3 regions of the Streptomyces sp. DT190 genome follow, and region 3 is predicted to be linked to each of the others. Evidence: riboswitches for the same ligand, from Rfam matches in the RefSeq annotation. Region 3 holds a riboswitch; each other region holds the start of a gene.

Region 1 (4,400 bases), on a different contig from region 3:
ACAGCCACGTCAGCAGGGTGCCGAGGGCGATGAGAATGACGACCGGTACGAAGACCGCAGAGATCCGGTCGGCGAGGCGCTGCACCTCGGCCTTGCCGTTCTGCGCGTCCTCGACGAGCTTGGCCATGCGGGCGAGCTGCGTGTCGGCGCCGACCCGGGTCGCCTCGACGACCAGTCGGCCTCCGGCGTTCACGGTGGCGCCGCTCACAGCGTCGCCGACGGTCACGTCGACCGGCACGGACTCGCCGGTCAGCATGGAGGCGTCGACTGCCGAGGCGCCCTCGAACACGGTCCCGTCCGTTGCGATCTTCTCACCGGGCCGCACGACGAAGCGGTCACCAACTGCCAACTGCGTGACGGGAATACGCACTTCATGGCCGTCGCGCAGAAGCGAGACGTCCTTGGCGCCCAGCTCCATCAGCGCCCGCAGCGCCGCACCCGCCTTGCGCTTGGACTTCGCCTCCAGGTAGCGGCCGGCGAGGATGAACGTGGTGACGCCGGCTGCGGCCTCCAGGTAGATGGAGGACGAACCGTCCGAGCGGGAGATGGTGAACTCGAAGTCGTGCCGCATGCCCGGCATTCCGGCATGTCCGAAGAACAGTGCCCACAGCGACCAGCCCAGGGCGGCGAGCGTGCCGATGGACACCAGCGTGTCCATGGTCGCGGCACCGTGCCGCGCGTTGGTGAAGGCGGCTTTGTGGAAGGGGAAGGCGCCCCAGACGACGACCGGAGCGGCGAGCGTCAGCGACAGCCACTGCCAGTTGTCGAACTGCAGGGCCGGGACCATCGCCATCAGGACCACGGGCACGGTCAGCACCAGCGACACGTACAGACGCTGCCGCAGGGACAGCAGCTCGCTGTCCGCCGCCGGAGTGGCCTCGCCCTCGCGCTCGTCGGCAGGGGCGGAGGCGGGCGGGGGTGGCTCCTCGGCCGTGTAGCCGGTCTTCTCCACGGTGGCGATGAGGTCGGCGACCTCGATGCCTTCCGGGTAGGCGACCTTGGCTTTCTCCGTGGCGAAGTTGACGGTCGCGGCGACGCCGTCCATGCGGTTGAGCTTCTTCTCGATGCGGGCCGCGCACGAGGCGCAGGTCATGCCGCCGACGGAGAGTTCGACCTCACGGGCGGGCGCGGTGGCCGTGGCGGACGGGGCCTTCTCGGTAGCCGTGCTGGTCATGTGCGTATCTCCTGGGGGTTGCCGGGACGTATGGCGTCCGTTTCAGCGGAGCGGTACGTCCCGGCGCGGGGGTATCGCGGTGTCGGGGCCCAGGGCCCCGACAGTCTTCAGGCGCGGCCGACGAGCTCGTAGCCGGCCTCGTCGACGGCGGCGCGGACCGCCACCTCGTCGAGCGGCGCGGCGGAGATGACGGTCACCTCACCGGTCTTGGCGACGGCCTGGACCGAGGTGACGCCGTCCAGCGCGGAGATCTCCTTCGATATCGCGCCCTCGCAGTGGCTGCAGGTCATGCCGGACACCTTGTAGACGGTGGTGACGCCGGTGCCCTGAATGTCGACCGTGGCGTCGGACCCGCAGGAACCGCAGCAGGAGCCGGAGCTGGTGTTCGTCTCGGTGGTCATGGCTTCTTCCTCAGGTTGCGTGCGTGGGGTCGTTCGGCGGGCGGCGGCTGGGTGCCAGCCCTCCCGACGGATAAGAACACTATACCCCCACGGGGTATTCCCCAGTCTGTGGTGCTGCCCACATGGTCTGTTTGAAAGGCGCCGGTTTCGCTAATTTACTTAGTAGCCGTCGCGTCTGCGACGACAACTTCACATCGAGGCGACGGTGAGCAGGAACCTGGTGAGAATCCGGGACGGTCCCGCCACTGTGACCGGGGTTGCCCCGGGAGTCAGACACTGACCCGTCGTCCTCCTGAACGGCGGGGCGTGTGCACCCCGCGAGGAGGTTCCATGCGTGCTTCGGCGGCTTCACAGGCACGATCGGTCGCGGGCCTGGTCGTCCATCCGCTGCGAGACGGCCTGATCGCTGCAGCTGCGGTGATCCTCGCCCTGGTCGCGCTGGACGCGGTCTTCCTGGATCAGGGCGCGTTGCTGTCGCCGGCCCTGGGCAAGGTCGCGGCATCCGCCAACTACGTCCACGAGTTCGCCCACGACGGTCGGCACCTTTTTGCCGGTCCCTGCCATTGAGAGGGTCACTCGTGACGTCACTTCTGTCCCTGCTCGGGCGCGGTGCGCTCGCGGGTGGAGCCGCCGGCGTGGTCAGTGGAGGATTCTCGTGGCTGCTGGCCGAGCCCGTACTGGACCGGGCGGTGCGGCTGGAAGCCGTCCGTGAGGAGGCCGGCGGCGGACCGGCCGCGGCAGAGGTCTTCTCCCGCTCCACGCAGCACGCGGGCCTGCTGGTGGCCGCGGTCCTCACTGGAGCGGCGCTCGGTGTCCTGTTCGCCGTCGTGTACGCGATCCTGCACCGCCGGGATCCGGACGCCGCGCCCTGGCGACGGTCGCTGATACTGGCGGGCGCCGGATTCACCGGGGTTTGGCTGCTGCCCTTCCTGCGCTACCCGGCCAACCCGCCGGGCGTGGGTGATCCGGGAACGCTCGACACCCGTGTCAACGCATGGCTCGCGGCCACTGCGATCGGCTTGATCGCCGTCGTCCTGGCCTGGCGCATCCACGGGTGGCTGGCGGAACACGATCGTTCCGCGCCGCTGCGTCAGCTGGCCGTGGCGGCCATCGTGCTGGCCGCGCTGACGTCGCTGTTCGCGCTGCCGGACAACCCCGACGCCGTGGCTGCCCCGGCCGCCCTGGTGTGGGACTTCCGGGTGCTGTCGGCCGCCTCCATGGGCCTGCTCTGGGGCGGGCTGGCAGTGGGCTTCGGACTGCTCGGCGTGCGGGCGTCGCGTGTGCGGACAGAGGCGAGCCTGCCCCCGGCGTCCACCGTGTCCGTGACCTGACGCCTCAGCGGCATGACCTCGGCCGACGCCCGTGTCAGGCGGTGCCGTCGGCCGAGGGCTCGGAAGGCTCAGCGGACGATCAGCGTGCCCGTCATGTTCGGGTGGAAGGTGCAGACGAAGGCGTACTCGCCCGCCTTGGACGGGGCTGTGAACGTCCCGGACTTCCCGTCGGCGATGCTGCCGGTGTCGAAGGCGTCGCCTTCCGTGGCCGTGACGGTGTGGGCGGCGGAATCCTTGTTCACCACGGTGATCTTCTCTCCCGGCCGCACCTGGGGATCCTCCGGGGTGAACGCGAAGTTCTCCATCGTGATGCGATCCACGCCCGCGGTAGTGGCGGACATAGTGGGCGAGGGGCTGGGTGAAGTCGAGGCAGGTTCGTTGTCCCCGTCGGCACAGGCGGTCGCGAGCAGCAGGACGGCGGCTGCTCCGAGCGCCAACGGAACGCAACGCCTGCGGAGCTGTGGAGGCGACATCGGGCCGGACCCTTCGGATGGGCGCCCGCAGCTGGGCCACGCTGGTGATCGCGGAATCCGGGCCCGCCCGGGCACGTCGATCGCTTGGGTCCATTCTTGCCGATCCGGAGACCGAGCACGAGTCGCAGATCCGGGTCGGCGATTCCGTTCCGTGGCGATTCGCGGCCCTGTGGATCACGGTTGTGGGGCTGTGGCACAGGGAGGCGCCGTCGTCGTGCCGGTCAGTGACGACCGGCTGTCACACGGCCATCATCAGCAGCATCGCGGACATGGTTCCGCCCATGCCGATATGGGCCGCGAGCGCCGCGTCCGGCGCGGCTCCGAGCTTGCGGCGCCGACCGTGCCCGGACCGCTGCTCCGACCTGGCCCTGTCCCATACCGAGATCGTCAGCGACGCCAGGTAGACGAGCACCGTGTCCGGCATGGCGAGCAGCCAGCGGCCCAGGCTCGACTTGGAGCCCGCCCTCCGGCCGCCGTTCCCCGTACCGCGCATCCTGGCCCACAGGGACGCACCGATCGACAGCAGGAAATACACGGCGAGTGCCACGACCACATACCGCCACACAGAACCCGACCCCGCGGAGGATCCGGCGTCGGCCGCGGCGTTCGTCATGCCTGGCATGTCCATCCCATGGTACGTGGAGCCCATCCCCTCCATGGACTCCATGCCGGCCATCTCGTGAGATTCCGTGCCGGCCGTCTCGTGTGTGTGGGGCGAACTCGCCATATTCTCCATGCCCGGCATGTGCGCCATCGAGTGCCCGCTGCCCAGGGCGAGCACCGGGCCGGACGACGTACTGGTCATGGCCAGCGTCATGATCACCATGCCGACGCTGCCGACGATGAGGTGCACCCAGTGGCGGCCGCGCTTCCACCCGCACGTGCGCGTGTGCTTGACCGCCATCGCCACGCCCCCGAGTCCGAGGACGCCGAACGCCGCCGCCCACCACATGCCATAGCCCGCGTACCAGCCGACCGTCGCGGGCAGCGCCATGGCGGCCATGCACAGGCCCATCAGCAG
Region 2 (4,400 bases), on a different contig from region 3:
TCGTCGGGCCGCAGTCCGCCGCTGAGCAGGCGCATCAGGGTCGTCTTGCCGCTGCCGTTGCGGCCGAGCAGGGCGAGCGCGCGCCCCTCGCGGATGTCGAAGTCGAGGCCGCTGAGCACGGTCGGACCGTCCTCGTAGCCGAAGGACGCGCCGCGCAGGGCGACGAGGGCGGGCTCGCTCATGTCAGCGGCCTTTCCAGGACGAGGGCGAGGGCGGCCAGCGCCACGAGGAGGGCGCAACTGGCGGCCGTGAAGCGGGCGGAGACCCGGGCCTCGGGCACCAGGACGCGCAGGGTGCCGTCGTAGCCGCGCCCGGCGAGTCCGGCCTGGAGGCGGGCGGCCCGGTCGAAGGCCCGGACGAAGGCGGTGGCGCCCAGACCGGCCAGGGAACGCCACTCGGCGGCCCGGCCGGTGTGACCGAGGCGCGCGGCCTGGGCCTCCCGGATGCGGCGCACCGAGTCCAGCAGCAGGAAGCTCATCCGGTACGTCACGAGCGCGACGTCGACGACCGCCGGCGGGAGCCCGGCGCGCACCAGACGCGGCAGCACATCGGACAGGGGCGTGGTGAAGGCGAACAGCAGCACGCCCAGGGAGGCCGCCGAGGTGCGCAGCAGCAACTCCCCGGCCCGCACCGGCCCGTCGGCGGCCAACGAGACGGCACCGCCGGGCCCGCCCACCTGCACCAGCAGTGTGAGCGCGCCCGTCACGCAGAAGCCCAGCGGTACCCGGTAGGCCCGCCACAGCCGCCGGCCCGGTACGCCCGCCGGCCCCAGGAGCAGCGTCAGGGCCGCCACCAGCACCAGGGCCGCGCCGGGCCAGGGCGGCAGCGAGATCGCGAGCACGGTGAGACCGAGCCCGAGCACGGCCTTGTCCACGGGGTGACGGCGGCGCCAGCGACTGCTGTGCGCCGCCGCGTCGATCGGCAGCACCCGGGCTCAGTCCTGCCCGTCGGCGGACTTCCCGACCGCGTCGGAGGGCACGCTCCCGGCTTCCCGCGCCAGGGCGCGCTGCTCACCCTGGCGCCGCCCCCGGTGCAGCCCGAAGTAGTAGGCGAGGACGCCGGCGCCGAGCGCCGCCTGCAGGGAGAACAGGGCCGACTCGATCTCCCCGGACGGCGGTTCGTACAGCGGGGAGAACCACGGCTCGTAGTCCGGCTCGATCTCGGTGATCGCGGACTCCGCCTCACCGTCGGCGCCGGCGAACGGCTCCTTCTTGTGGTCGCCGAGGCCGAGGGCCAGCGGCAGCACGGCGAGGGCGGCCACGATCAGCAGCAGCACCAGGTTGATCTTCGTGTTCCTGCTCATCGCGCCACCGCCTCCGCCTCGGTCCGGGACCCCTTCGTACCCGGCAGCACGCCCAGCCGGGTCAGCTCGCCCTTGCTGGACTGCACCAGCAGCCGCATCACGAGCACCGTCAGCAGCCCCTCGCTGACCGCGAGCGGGATCTGGGTGACGGCGAAGATGGACCCGAACTTGCCGAGGGCGCCCAGGAATCCGCTGCCCGGGTCGGGGAAGGCCAGCGCCAGCTGCACGCTGGTGACGCAGTAGGTGGACAGGTCGGCGACGAACGCCCCGCAGAACACGCTCACCATGAGCGGCACGTCGTACCGGCGCAGCAGCCGGTAGACGGCGTAACCGGCCCAGGGTCCGACGATCGCCATGGAGAAGACGTTGGCGCCGAGCGTGGTGAGCCCGCCGTGTGCCAGCAGCAGCGCCTGGAAGAGCAGGGTGATGGTGCCCAGCACCGCCATGATGGGCGGCCGGAACAGGATGGCCCCCAGGCCCGTGCCCGTGGGGTGGGAGCAACTGCCGGTGACGGACGGCAGTTTGAGGGCCGACAGGACGAACGTGAAGGCGCCGGAGGCACCGAGGAGCAGGGTGCTCTCGGGGTGCTCGCGCACCTCACGGGTGAGTGACCGGACTCCGTGGACGACGAACGGCGCCGACGCGACGCCCCAGGCGGCCGCGTGCACCGGAGGCAGAAAACCCTCGGCAATGTGCATGGCTCAGCAGACCCTCTCCAGCACCTCGTGGATGGTTGACGCGCCTTGGCCGGTCTCCTGGCTGACGGGTACCACCGCCCGAACTCCGCCTTCCCGGGTCACGAGGACCCAGTGGCTGCCCGCGAGGGCCGGAGCCGGACTTCCCGATTCACAGTGGCGAGGGCCGCACCGGCATCACACCGGATTTCCCGTTCACCAAGGCGTGGTGACAATAAGGCCGGGTCGAGGGACATGACAAGCCGCACCGGGGGCGCGCGAGGGGGCGCCCGCTCGCACACCGGCGCAGACTCGCTCAGTCGTCGCCCTCGTCCTCGCCGTCCTCCCCGCCGTCCACGGGGACCCGCGGAGGCTGCGGCTTCGGCTGCTCCGCCTCCGGCGCGCCGCCCTCGCCCGCCTCGTGCGCCGGGTGGGACGGGGCGGGCGCCGGCTCGGCCGGCGCGGAGGCGGCGGGTGCCACGGGGGACGGGGTGACATCGGCCACGGTGCCGACGGTCGACGTCCCGCCGGCTCCGCCGGTCCCACCGGTGTCGCCGGTACCGCCGGTGGAGGAGCGCGGGTCGGCGGACGTCCCGGCCTCCGCCCCCTGCGAGGTCGAGGCCGGGCTGCTCGCCGACGGGGAGGCGTCGGGCTCGGTGCCCTTCGTCGCGGTGTCGTCGGGCGAGAACCACACCATGCCGAGGTACATCGCGGCGAGGAAGAGCGCCGCGGCGGCCGCCGAGACCGCGAGGCGCGACCGGTTGCCGGAGCCGGTGCGCGGCGCCGCGCGGCGGGACCGCCCGCCCGCTGCCCCGCGCGACCCGGTGGGCAACGCGTAGGTGACCGGCGCGCCGGTCCCGGCCGGGACGTGGGCCGCCGGCCGCGGGGCGGGCGCCGGGGGCGTGACCTCCGGCAGCGGCTCGGGCCGCCCCTGCCAGGCGCCGCCGGCGAACCACTCGGCGGCCTGCTGGGCCGACGGCCGGTCCTCGGGCTGCTTGGCGAGCAGACCGAGCAGGTAGTTCTCGAAGGCCGGCGGCAGACCGGCGACGCCGAGTTCGCGCGGCGGCACGGGCGCGGCGTCGAGATGCTGGTGGAGGAGGGCGACGGCGCTGTCGGCCTCGAACGGCGGGCGCCCGCTGAGCAACTGGTAGAGCACGCACCCCAGGGAGTACATGTCGGAGGCGGGGCCGGCGGGCTGCCCGAGGGCGCGCTCGGGCGCGAGGTAGAGGCCGGTGCCGACGATCTGCCCGGTGGCGGTGAGCGCCGCCCCGGGGTCGTCGAGGAAGCGGGCGATGCCGAAGTCGCCGATCTTGAGGGTGCCGTGGGTGTCCAGCAGGAGGTTGGCGGGCTTGATGTCGCGGTGGACGATGCCCTGCGCGTGCGCCGCGGCGAGCCCCGAGGCCGCCTGGGCGGCCAGATCGGCCACCCGGCCGGCGGGCAGCGCGCCCGACGCGGCCAGCACCCCGGCGAGGCTGTCGCCCTCGACCAGCTCCATCACCAGGTACAGCCGGTTGTCGTACTCGCCGAAGTCGAGCACGCCGACCAGGTTCGGGTGGTTGAGACGCCCGGCGGTCTGGGCCTCCAGGCGGAACCGGGAGGCCGCCGTGGCGTCGGTGTCCTGGGGGAGCAGCAGCTTGACGGCCACCGCTCGGGCGAGCGTCTCGTCGTACGCCCGCCAGACCTCTCCCATTCCACCGCGCCCGATCTCAACATCCAGCCGGTAGCGGCCCGCTAGCAGCACTCGTCCTCGTCTCATGCGTGTGGGAAGTACGTTGCCGCAGCCCGAACTCCCCGTGTTCGCACAGGGATTGGTGGGGGGTGCCACAGCCGACCCAGGATACTGGCGCCGGGTGATCATTGTGCTCCGCGGCCGGTCAGTCCGTCCGGGCCCTCGCCTCCTCGCCGTCCGGCCGGTCCTCACGGCGCGGCAGCACCGCCACCGCCACCGCCGGTACGGCCGCCAGGACCAGCCACGGTACGGCGGTCGGCAGCCCCAGGTCGAGCAGGGCGCCGGTGCCCGCGCTGCCGGCGAGCACGATCAGGCCGGAGACGGAGGACAGCGCCCCCGTGTACAGGCCGATCCGGCCCTCTTCGGCGAGGTCGGGCACCCAGGCCCGGGCGGCGGGCACCACGAGCATCTGCCCCACGGTGAGCAGCACCACGAAACCCGCGGCGGGCAGCAGCCCGGCGGTGCCCGTCCAGCCGGCCGGGCGCGCGGCGGCCACCACCGCGAAACCGGCCGCGATCAGCAGCAGTCCGACCCTGAGCGAGCGGCGCAGATCGAGCCGGTCGCCCGCCCAGCGGGTCACCGGCAGCTGCGCGCACACCACGAGGACCGACGACAGGGCGAACAGCCAGGACAGCGGCGCCTGGGAGCCGGCCGCGCGCTGCACCTCGTCCGGCAGGGCCAGATACAGCTGGTT
Region 3 (4,400 bases):
GATCTGGAAGCCGCCGCAGACCCCGAGCACGGGCCGCTGTTCGGCGGCCCTGCGGGCCAGGGCGTCGGCGAGCCCCCGCTCGTGCAGCCAGTCCAGCGCCCGGACCGTCCCCCGGGTGCCGGGCACGACGGCGAGGTCGGCGTCGGCCAGCTCCTCGGGCCGGTCCACGAACCGCACCACGACGCCCGGTTCGGCGGCCAGCGCGTCGACGTCCGTGAAGTTGGACATGAGGGGGACCGCGCACACGGCGACGCGCAGCACGTCCTGACCGACGGGCGGCGCGACGACGGACTCGCGCACCGCACCCCGCAGGGACACGCGCAGTCCGTCCTCCTCGTCGATCCCCAGCCCGTGCCGGAACGGCAGCACGCCGTACGTCTTCCGGCCCGTCAGCCCGTGCAGCATGTCCAGGCCCGGTTCCAGCAGGGAGACGTCCCCACGGAACTTGTTGACCAGGAACCCGGCGACGCACGCCTGGTCCTCGGGGGACAGCAGCGCCACCGTCCCGAAGAACGAGGCGAACACCCCGCCCCGGTCGATGTCGCCGACGACGAGCACCGGCAACCCGGCGTTGCGGGCGATGCCCATGTTGACGATGTCGGTCCGCCGCAGGTTGATCTCGGCGGGAGAACCGGCCCCCTCACAGATCACCGCGTCATACGTGCCCCGCAACTGCTCCAGGCAGTCCAGCACCGTCCCGAGCAGCTTCTGCTGCCGCCCGCCGTGGTAGCCGCGCGCGCTCAGCTCACCCACCGGCTTGCCCAGCAGCACGACCTGACTGCTCTGCTCGCCCCCGGGCTTGAGCAGCACGGGGTTCATCAGCGCGGTCGGCTCGACCCGGCAGGCCTGGGCCTGCATGGCCTGCGCCCGCCCGATCTCGGCGCCCTCCCGCGTCACGAAGGAGTTCAGGGACATGTTCTGCGCCTTGAAGGGCGCGACCTTGACGCCCTGGCGCACCAGCCACCGGCAGATCCCGGCCGTCACGACGCTCTTGCCCGCGTCGGAGGTGGTCCCGGCGACGAGAAGCCCACCGCTCATGCTCACTTCCCCCTCTTCAGCAACCGCGCTCCGGCGCACACGCCGAGCGCCAGCCAGGTGACGCGGCGCGAGAGCCGCACGGCCCGTTGGACGTCGCGCCGGGCGACGGCACGCCCCCCGGAGTTCAGCACGGGCCGGTGCTCCACCCGCCCGCCGTAGGAGAGCGTCCCGCCCAGGCGCACGCCGAGCGCCCCCGCGAACGCGGCCTCCACGGGCCCGGCGTTGGGACTCGGATGCCGCGCCGCGTCCGCCCGCCAGGCGCGCACGGCTCCGCGCGGGTCCGGTCCGGCCGGCACCGCGAGGACGGCGGTCAGCCGCGCCCCCGGCCACCCCGCGAGGTCGTCGAGACGCGCGGAGGCCCACCCGTAGCGCCGGTAGCGGGCGGACTTGTGCCCGACCATGGCGTCGAGGGTGTTGACGGCGCGGAACCCGAGCAGCCCCGGCACCCCGGCGACGGCCCCCCACACCAGCGCCCCCACGACCGCGTCGGAGGTGTTCTCGGCGACGGACTCGACCACGGCCCGGGCGATGCCGTCGGCGTCCAGGGCCTGCGGGTCGCGTCCGCACAGATGCGGCAACCGCGCCCGGGCCGCCTCGATGTCGCCCGCCTCCAGGGCACGCCCGACGGCCTCGGCCTCCCGGGCGAGCGAAGTGCCCCCGACGACCGCCCAGGTGGCGGCTCCGGTCAGGGCGACGGAGGCGACGGCGGAGCTTCGCACCGCACGCTCGGCGGCGGCTCCGAGGGCGACGGCTCCCGACACGCAGACGAGGGTGTGCAGCGCGCCCCACCCGCGGTGGTCCCGCCACAGCACCCGTTCCACGGCAGCCGCGGCCCGCCCGAACGCGGCGACCGGATGCCCCCGGCGGGGATCGCCGAGCAGCAGGTCACCGATCAGGCCGGCGGCGGCACCGTACGCGAAGACGCGACCGGCACCCATGGGGTCAGCCGCCCAACGGGGCAGGCAGGGGTGGGGTGCTGAACCTCGATCGGCAGCCGCGCATGGCGATACGTGTCCTCACTCAGGGTGTCCGCGCCCTGGTTCGACGTGACCGGCGGTGAGAGTTCCTGGCTCCCGGGGGATGGCTACCCCGGTGACAGTGGCGGGACCGCGCCGGACTCACACCGGCTTCCTCTCCTGCCGCCGTACTGGCCCCGGAAGTCCACCACGGCCGCGAACCGCCGTCAACTTGCCCTTGACCTGCGAGGGGAGAGTGTGGAGAACCCCACACCGGCCCCCTGGCGCACACGACGACCGGGCGGCACGGGACCGAGGTCCCGTGCCGCCCGGCGGACACGATGTGCGGTCGGGCCGTCAGGCCACGATCAGGTAGATGCCGTACCCGACGGCCGCGGCGCACGCCGCGAAGCACGCGTAGGCGCCCGTGACGGCGAGGCCCGCGGACCCGCCCTGGGCCACCGCGCGCTCGCGGCGCGACAGGCCGGTGATGCCGAGGGTGAACAGACCCACGAGGGCCACGGTGACCACGAGGCTCACCCCGAAGACGGAGCCGAGGGCCGCCCAGTCGATCTTCATCTCTGCTTCTTCCTTGTCGAGCGGTGGGCGGGGTCAGACCGTGGTGGTCGTGGAATGCGTCCGCTCGGCGGTCGCCTGGGCCGGGAACGGCGGTACGTCGCCCGCCGGCGGGGGCGTCACCGCGGCCATCGCCGTGGTCACCACGCCGGCCGGCTCCGCGTCGCCGGTGTCGTTGACGTTGGTGTGGTCGACGACCTCGCGGCGGGAGAGCTTCCAGATCGCCGCCGAGGAGGCGACGAGGAAGACGGCCACCACGGCGGTGCCCCAGCTCCCGAAGCCGGTGACGTACTCGGCGAGCGCGCCCACCAGGGCGGCCGCCGGCAGGGTCAGGCCCCAGGCGACGAACATCCGCGTCGCCGTGGACCAGCGCACGACACCGCCCTTGCGGCCGAGGCCCGCGCCCATCACGGCGCCGGAGACGGAGTGGGTTGTGGAGAGGGAGAAGCCGAGGTGCGAGGAGGCCAGGATGACCGTGGCCGCGCTGGTCTGGGCGGCGAAGCCCTGCTGCGGCTGGAGGTCGGTCAGGCCCTTGCCCATGGTGCGGATGATGCGCCAGCCGCCCAGGTAGGTGCCGAGCGCGATCGCGACGCCCGCGGAGAGGATGACCCACATGGGCGGGTCGGAGTCGGGGGCGACGGCGCCGCCGGCGACCAGGGCCAGGGTGATGACACCCATCGTCTTCTGCGCGTCGTTGGTGCCGTGTGCCAGGGAGACCAGGCCCGCCGAGGCGATCTGACCGGCCCGGTAGCCCTTCTCGGACGCCTTGCCGTCGGCCTTGCGGCCCAAGGAGTAGGTCAGGCGCGTGGCCAGCATCGCCGCGAGGCCCGCGACCAGCGGGGCGGCGATCGCCGGGATCAGCACCTTGGTCACCAGCACGTCGCCGTGCACCGCGCCGACGCCCGCCGAGGCGATCGTGGCGCCGATCAGGCCGCCCATCAGGGCGTGCGAGGAGCTGGACGGCAGGCCGACCAGCCACGTCAGCAGGTTCCACAGGATCGCGCCGACCAGGGCGGCGAAGATGACTTCGGGACGGATGCCGGCCTCGTCGACGAGGCCCTTGGAGATCGTGTTGGCGACTTCGACGGACAGGAAGGCGCCGACCAGGTTCAGGACCGCGGACATGGCGACCGCGACCTTCGGTCGCATGGCGCCCGTGGAAATGGTCGTGGCCATCGCGTTCGCGGTGTCGTGGAAACCGTTCGTGAAATCGAACGCGAGTGCGGTTACCACCACAATCGCGAGGATCAGCGAGAAGCTTTCCATTTACCCAGGCAATCGTTCGAGGTCATTGGCTGGACGAACGTAAGTAACCCGAGTGAACGGAAGATGAACTGGGAGGGGCGCATGGGTGTCCACAACGGGGGTTCGACGTTCCGCCCTGCCGTCAGGCTCCCCGCACCCCCGCGACCTAGGCTCCCGGCGCGCCCCTCTTCAGCCGATCGAGTGACCCGCCGAGGACGCTCCGTCACCGCCGCGCGGCACCGGAGCCGCCCGTCCGCACCGCAGCCGCATCGCATACGACCCGTACGCCGGTGCGCCGGACCGCCGCCTGGCAGGATCGCGGCATGGCTGAGCAGCGAGACGGCGAACGCGACACGCGGGGCGTCCGGGGCGGCGGACCGCAGGCGGGACAGGAGCGGCGCGGGAGCGCCCGCCCCGAGGAGGCACGTGCCTGGGAGGACCTCGTCGCGACCGCCCGCCGCACGGTCGCCGAGGGGCTCGTCGTCGGCACGTCCGGCAACGTCTCGGTTCGGGTCGGGGACACCGTCCTCGTCACGCCCTCCGGCGTCCCCTACGACCGCCTCACGCCCGGCGACGTGACCGGCG

The links. Region 3 has a riboswitch for cobalamin ahead of ACPXCS_RS29435 (cobalamin biosynthesis protein). Riboswitches for the same ligand answer to the same signal wherever they lie in the genome.
Region 1: linked by a shared signal. The riboswitch ahead of ACPXCS_RS39280 (CbtB domain-containing protein) and the one ahead of ACPXCS_RS29435 (cobalamin biosynthesis protein) in region 3 are both predicted to bind cobalamin.
Region 2: linked by a shared signal. The riboswitch ahead of ACPXCS_RS02695 (energy-coupling factor ABC transporter permease) and the one ahead of ACPXCS_RS29435 (cobalamin biosynthesis protein) in region 3 are both predicted to bind cobalamin.

What each region holds. Positions count from the first base shown of each region.
Region 1 is NZ_JBNCNM010000046.1:9,081-13,480, reverse strand. It holds gene ACPXCS_RS39290 (heavy metal translocating P-type ATPase) at 1-1,174, opposite strand, end outside; gene ACPXCS_RS39285 (heavy-metal-associated domain-containing protein) at 1,282-1,575, opposite strand; cobalamin riboswitch at 1,730-1,874, shown strand; gene ACPXCS_RS39280 (CbtB domain-containing protein) at 1,906-2,142, shown strand; gene ACPXCS_RS39275 (CbtA family protein) at 2,154-2,906, shown strand; gene ACPXCS_RS39270 (cupredoxin domain-containing protein) at 2,975-3,247, opposite strand; gene ACPXCS_RS39265 (DUF5134 domain-containing protein) at 3,618-4,400, opposite strand, start outside.
Region 2 is NZ_JBNCNM010000001.1:634,861-639,260, forward strand. It holds gene ACPXCS_RS02680 (ATP-binding cassette domain-containing protein) at 1-182, opposite strand, end outside; gene cbiQ (cobalt ECF transporter T component CbiQ) at 179-928, opposite strand; gene ACPXCS_RS02690 (energy-coupling factor ABC transporter substrate-binding protein) at 935-1,303, opposite strand; gene ACPXCS_RS02695 (energy-coupling factor ABC transporter permease) at 1,300-2,001, opposite strand; cobalamin riboswitch at 2,032-2,216, opposite strand; gene ACPXCS_RS02700 (serine/threonine-protein kinase) at 2,294-3,733, opposite strand; gene ACPXCS_RS02705 (MDR family MFS transporter) at 3,852-4,400, opposite strand, start outside.
Region 3 is NZ_JBNCNM010000020.1:103,977-108,376, forward strand. It holds gene ACPXCS_RS29430 (cobyric acid synthase) at 1-1,038, opposite strand, end outside; gene ACPXCS_RS29435 (cobalamin biosynthesis protein) at 1,041-1,976, opposite strand; cobalamin riboswitch at 2,077-2,235, opposite strand; gene ACPXCS_RS29440 (hypothetical protein) at 2,352-2,573, opposite strand; gene ACPXCS_RS29445 (anion permease) at 2,607-3,836, opposite strand; gene ACPXCS_RS29450 (class II aldolase/adducin family protein) at 4,139-4,400, shown strand, end outside.